DNA from 3 places in the Clostridium sp. NSJ-145 genome. Region 1 is predicted to be linked to each of the others. Evidence: predicted binding sites of a transcription regulator. Region 1 holds the regulator's gene; each other region holds the start of a gene.
What was found. The regulator Rex, encoded in region 1, represses fermentation and respiration genes when NADH is low (regulators of the CRP and FNR family bind a similar motif). The targets are predictions, from matches to a motif close to ATTGTTAANNNNTTAACAAT.
Positions count from the first base shown of each region.

Region 2: the regulator Rex is predicted to act here: its motif matches at 1,140-1,159, upstream of LQE93_RS11470 (DUF969 domain-containing protein).
Region 3: the regulator Rex is predicted to act here: its motif matches at 794-813, upstream of LQE93_RS09405 (DUF5692 family protein).

Region 1 is NZ_JAJNOS010000008.1:126,410-128,690, forward strand. Features, by position in the region: gene LQE93_RS08950 (manganese efflux pump MntP) at 30-596, shown strand; gene LQE93_RS08955 (redox-sensing transcriptional repressor Rex) at 781-1,440, shown strand; gene LQE93_RS08960 (short-chain-enoyl-CoA hydratase) at 1,803-2,281, shown strand, end outside.
Region 2 is NZ_JAJNOS010000012.1:11,946-14,226, reverse strand. Features, by position in the region: gene LQE93_RS11475 (DUF979 domain-containing protein) at 1-329, opposite strand, end outside; gene LQE93_RS11470 (DUF969 domain-containing protein) at 343-1,023, opposite strand; gene LQE93_RS11465 (pyridoxamine 5'-phosphate oxidase family protein) at 1,337-1,804, shown strand; gene LQE93_RS11460 (anti-sigma factor domain-containing protein) at 1,966-2,281, opposite strand, start outside.
Region 3 is NZ_JAJNOS010000009.1:55,015-57,295, forward strand. Features, by position in the region: gene LQE93_RS09400 (TetR/AcrR family transcriptional regulator) at 131-739, opposite strand; gene LQE93_RS09405 (DUF5692 family protein) at 881-1,819, shown strand; gene hypB (hydrogenase nickel incorporation protein HypB) at 1,881-2,281, shown strand, end outside.

The sequences.
Region 1 (2,281 bases):
ATATAAGAGTTTAAAATGTGGAGGAGATTATGGATTTATTAAGTTTAGTTTTTTTAGCAGTAGGGTTAGCGATGGATGCTTTTGCTGTTTCAGTAGCATTAGGTCTAAAAATTCCAGTAAAGGAGAAATGGAGAATAGCATTAAAAGCAGGATTGTTTTTTGGTATAGCACAAGGAGTTATGCCTTTAATTGGATGGATATTAGGAAATGGATTTAGTAGCTATATCGAAAAGTTTGATCATTGGATAGCATTTATTCTTTTATCTATTATCGGAGGAAAAATGATTTATGAAGCAATTCATCCTGATGAAGATGGGGATGATGAAGTAGATACTGGAATGAAAAGAATGTTTATATTAGCTATTGCAACAAGTATAGATGCATTAGCTGTAGGAGTTAGTTTTGCATTTCTAAATGTAAATATTATAACTGCTGTATTGATTATTGGAATAATAACCCTTGTAACTTCAGCTATAGGTGTTATAATAGGAAAGATATTTGGAGATTTATTTTCAGGTAAAGCTGAAATGGTTGGTGGAGTTATTCTGATATTAATAGGGGTAAAAATTTTATTAGAACACCTTGGAATATTTTAAAAAATAATATACACTATTACTTGTTTGATATACATTTAATAAAAAAATATTTACGAAAATAGCTCATCTATATTATTTTGATATATAGAATACTTGCTAAAAGTATGTTATTATATTATCAATGTATAAAAGTAGAGAAAGTGGACTTAATTAAATATAAGATACTTTAAGGAGAATTTAGATTATGGAAAGAAAAAAACACGTTTCTATGGCTGTAATTAAAAGATTACCTAAATACCATAGATATCTACAAGAGTTAATGGCAAATGATGTAGATAGAATTTCTTCAAAAGAGCTTGGGGAAAAAATAGGTTTTACAGCTTCACAAATAAGACAAGATTTAAATAATTTTGGAGATTTCGGACAACAAGGCTATGGATATAATGTAAAAGATCTTTATAACCAAATAGGATTAATATTAGGGTTAGACAGAGAATATAAAGCTTTAATAGTTGGAGCTGGTAATATAGGTCAAGCAATTGCTAACTATAGATTTTCTAAAGCAGGATTAAATATTAATGCAATTTTTGATGCAAATCCAAAATTATTAGGAATGAAGATTAGAGATATTGAGATACAAGATATTGATGAGTTAGAAAGATATGCACAAGCAAACCCAACAGACGTTGGAATTATTTGTGTACCAAGAATAAATGCCCAAAAGGTATGTGATATTCTAGTTAAATGTGGAATAAAGGGAATATGGAATTTTGCCCCTGTAGATTTAAAAGTACCAAGTGACGTAATAGTTGAAAATGTACACCTATCAGAGAGTTTATTAACTTTAATATATCTAATGCATAGCGAAGCAGCAGAACATGAACAAGATCAACAGGATGAATAGTCTTAGAAAAAGAATATTTATTTAATGAGAACATAATATATACATATATACTTTCAAAGTAGTAATAATTTACTATTTTGAAAGTATATTTTTTTATTTTTTAGGAGGATTATATTTAATTTTGATTGTGAAAAGAGCAGATAAAATTAAATATGGTAAAAAATAACTTAAATGTAAAAAGTTATTGAAAAGCTCTTTGTAAAGTAATATAATAATCACAGAAATTAAATTATTCCAATTACTATACTGAAGACGACAAGAAAGTATATTTTTTTAGCGATAATTGTTATAAAATTAACAATTGGTGATGATTTATGCTTTTTTTGATGATGAATTTTGTATAAAAGAGAGGAATGTTGAGAATGCAAGTTGATGTTGAGTTAAAAAATGTAATTTTTGAAACTGAAGGTAATTTAGCGACTATTACTATTAATAGACCAAAAGCTTTAAATGCCTTAAATTCAGACACTTTGAGAGAGTTAGACATAGTAATAGATAGCATTGAAAATAATAGTGATATTTATTGTGTAATAGTTACAGGAGCTGGTCAAAAAGCTTTCGTAGCTGGAGCTGATATTGCAGAAATGAAAGATTTAAATTCAACAGAGGCTGAGGAGTTTGGATTACTTGGTAATAAAGTATTTAGAAGATTAGAAACATTAGACAAGCCTGTAATTGCGGCTATACCTGGATTTGCTTTAGGGGGAGGTTGTGAACTTGCAATGGCATGCGATATAAGAATAGCATCAGAAAAAGCTAGGTTTGCGCAACCAGAAGCAGGACTTGGAATAACTCCAGGATTTGGTGGAACTCAAAGACTTCCAAGATTAGTTGGAGCAGG
Region 2 (2,281 bases), on a different contig from region 1:
ATTACTAGTGAAGGTATAAATACCTTTAATCCTAATTTATTAGCTTGTTCTTCTCCGAACTTTGCATCTAATGCTTTTATAGTTCCAGGATTAACTTGTTTAGCTAAAGTAAGGATACCTATAACAACAAGCATTCCTCCAACAACATTGTAAGGTAATTTATGTCCGAATATAAATATTATTCCTAGTAATGACCAGAATAATGCTGTTCCGTATTTTGTTTTATGATTCTTATCTTTTAAAGTTACTACTGCTGTATTAAGCATCATAATACCAATTATTATGTAAAATAACTCTAATAACATATTTGAAAATGCTGCGAAATCCATATTACGTCTCCTCCTATTTCTTAGTCTTACTGTTAATTCCGTATTGCTTGTCTAATTTCTTGTCTAACATCATATTTTGTACAAGAACAAATACAAATGCAACTACTGCTATTACTATTGAAGCTTTTGCTACATCAATACCGTTTGTAGGGTATCCTAATTCAGTTAAAGTATTTGCAACAAGTAAAACTCCTGAACTTGCTAAGAAAAGGTTTTGTCCATAGAAGTTACCGTAGTTATCCATTGAAGCTGCTGCAGCTTTAATTTTCTCTTCAGTCTTCTTATCGATTTCACCATATTTACCTATAGCTGCACCTTGAGCCATTGGGTTTATTAAAGGTCTAACAAATTGAGGATGTCCACTTATTCTTAAGCTCATTGCTCCTCCAATTTGTCTTAATAAGCAGTAAAGTGTTAATAATTTTCCTGTTGAAAGATTCTTAACTTGCTTAATTAATTGAACTGCTTTTTCTTTTAAACCATATCTTTCTGATATACCAATTACAGGTAGAGTAAGAATAAATATAGTCATTAACCTTTGATTAACAAAAGTCTTTCCTAAGATTGTTAAAATCTCATTTATGTCCATATGTGCTGCTAATCCTGTTGCGATAGCTGAAATTATTATTACTGCAATACTATCAAACTTCAACGCAAATCCGATTATTACTATTAAAATTCCTATAAGTACCATTTGGTCTCCCCCCTTAATAATATCTAATTAAAAGATATATCATTTTTCGCCATTTGTCTACAAGAATTTTGTGGATAACATTCATTTTTGTATTATATTTATAATAAAATCATACTTTTTTTAATACTTTAACAACCGCTTATGAATTGACTTTGCAATTTATTTATTCTTATTATTGAATTTTCTAACAATTTTATTACTATATAAATCTTATAATTGTAAGATAATACTATACTTCTATTTAAGTAATTTAATTATTTTAAAATAAATATAATTATATTAATATCTCTTATGAGTTTTGGGAGGTCAAATTATGTTTAGAGAAATTCGTAAAAAATCTAGAGAAATTTTTGATAATGATATAACTACTATTTTAAATTCAGCCGAATATGGAACTCTAGCTACAGTGGATGAATATGGTATGCCATATGCTACTCCATTAAATTATGTATACTATGATAATGCTATATATTTTCATTCTTCTCCTTATGGCCATAAACTTGATAATATCGCTAATAATTCTAAAGTATCTTTTTGTGTAGTTACTGATACATGTATAATCCCTGAGAAATTCACCACTAAATATAAAAGTGTAGTTGCCTTCGGTACTGCTTCTTGGGTTATAGGCACCGTTAAAGAAGCTGCTCTTATAGAATTTATAAAAAAATACTCTCCAGAATATTTAGAAAAAGGAAAAGCTTACGTAGAAAAAGCTAAAGCCTCAACTACCGTTATCAAAATAGAAATTGACTATTTAACAGGAAAATCATCAATTAAGTAAATTTCATAGCAATTTGGTGAAAAGTTTGACTTAGTCAAATGGAAATTTGACAAACCTTATATAAATATATTTTTTCAATAAAAAAGGTTAGGGTAATTTTTAAAATCACTCTAACCTTTTAATGCTTTAATCATATCAAGTTAAAGAATTTAGATCAACCATTAATCCTCATTCTTTTCGTCATCATCAATATCATCATTCTCATCATATTCATCGTCTTCGTCTTCATCTTCATCTTCATCTTCATCTTCATCTTCATTTTCTATTTCATCTTCAAGCCTATCTTCTAACTCATCTTGTAGTTCTTCAAGCTGATCTTCATCTAAAAATATGCTTCCATCAACATTTCGCAATAATTCTAACATCTCTTGAGTTGTTAAATTTTCTATTGCATCTTCAAAATTATCCTCATCAAGTTTTACTAAGGCCTCATATTTACCTAAGCTAATTCCTTGGCTCTGAGCCTTTTCTAAATCT
Region 3 (2,281 bases), on a different contig from region 1:
GAGATAAAATGCTTTTCTCTGATACTTATAGTATCATTTTCCCCTTAACGTAGTTAACTTTTCCCCGCTACGCTAGTAGCATTTTCACTTTGACGAAGTCGACCTTTCACCTGTGAGCTTCGCGAACAATTTACTTATGACTAATAATTAGATGCTCTCCGAGTTTAGCAAAAAAATCTGTAATAGTATTAATATATTCTTTATCATTAGTATCAAGAATTCCTAAAGAAGCTTGTATTGCAAATCCATCTAAGGCAGCTACTAAAATAGAAGCAACTATTTTTTTGTATTTCTCATTTTCAATTCCGTAGGTATATACAAACATATCAGAAGTTTTCGATATTATTGATTCGTAGGTTTCTTTATATTCATCTAATAATGTATTCTCATCAAGTAAAACATTTGCTGTAAGCAATATATGAAGACGTTGAGCCGTAAGATTGCTAAGTCTTTTTGAAGCTGCTACTTTTATTTCATCAATAATTTCAGAAGAAGGTTTTAGAGAATTTCCTTTATAGGCATTTAGGCTGTCAATAAAGTGAATATGCTTTGTGACAGCATCGTGAATTAATTCATCTTTATTTCTATAATGATGATAAATTGCTCCTGTAGTAATTCCAGCTTCTCTTGCAATTTCTCTAACAGTGGCTTTCTCAAAACCTTTTTGTAAAAATACTTTTACTGCAGCATCTATGATTTTTTCTTTTTTTATAATAGCTTTACTTTTTAAATTTTCCATATCCAATCTCAAAAGAATTATACCATAAACTTATAAAATTGTTAAATTGTTCTTGTTGATTAAGCTTTAACAAAGTATAATTGAAATAACAGCTGTTATGTTTTCAGAAAATTAAAAAAATTTAAAGTGGGGGTAATAACAATGTTTTTCTTTCAAAATATTTCTTTATCTACTTGGCTTATTTTTATTGCTGTAGTTGTAGGACTTATGCTCTTAAATGAATTTGGAAGGTATAGCAAGATTACTGGAACTATATCATTTGTAATAGTACCGATAATACTAACTATTTTTGTATGGCCACGAACATCGGGTCCAGGGACAGGAGTGCAAACAGCAAATTGGTTTCAATGGGTAAAAACTTATTCAGCTTTAGCAGGTTGCATTATATTTATGACACTAAGATATTTTAAAAAAGTACAAGCTAAAAAATGGTTTTATTTATTAGTACCAGGAATACTTGCTATTAATATTTTAGAGGCCGTTATTAGAGAAATTGAAATCGTTAACTTAAGTGGTGTAATAGATGGAATGACTTATTTAGGCGGAAATTGGAATTATTTAAATGCAGCAGCTGGAATATTAAATATGCTTACTATTTGTGGCTGGTTCGGTATTATAATCAGTAAAAATAAACAAAAAGATATGATATGGCCTGATATGTGTTGGTTTTGGATTATAGCTTATGATATTTGGAATTTTGCATATGTATACAATTGTGTTACTGACAGAGCGTTATATTCTGGATTAGGTTTATTATTAGCTGCAACTATTCCAGCATTTACAATAAAAAAAGGTGCGTGGTTACAACATAGAGCACAAACATTAGCATTTTGGATGATGATAGTAATGACATTCCCCAATATATTATCAACGGGACAACATGCTATACAATCATCACATAATCCAACTGCTTACTACACAATCAGTATAATATCATTATTAGCCAATTTAGCTGTAGCTATATATCAAATTAGAACAATTATTAAAAAACATAAAAATCCATTAAAAGACGAGTTATATTGTGAATTAGAAACTTACAAAAAGATTAAAGAAGAAAATACTAAAGTTTGTGTAAAGTAAAATTTTTTGAACAATAATGTTAAAAAACTAACAAATTATGTTGATAAAAGGAGAGAATATTATGGAGAAGTACAAGGTTATTGAAGTCAAGGAAAGTATTTTTGATGACAATGATAAGCAAGCAGATTTACTTAGAGAAAAGTTAAAAAATGAAAAGACATTCTTATTAAATTTAATGTCATCTCCAGGGTCAGGGAAAACAACTACTCTTTTAAGAACAATAGAAACTTTAAAAGATGAAATGAAAATAGGTGTTATGGAGGCCGATATTGATTCAGATGTAGATGCTAATACAATATCTAAAACAGGTGCTAAAGTAATTCAGTTACACACAGGTGGAATGTGTCATCTTGATGCAGATATGACAAAACAAGGATTAGAGGCGTTAAAAACTAAAGATATAGATTTTGCTATTTTAGAGAATGTAGGTAATTTAGTATGTCCAGCAGAGTTTGATACTGG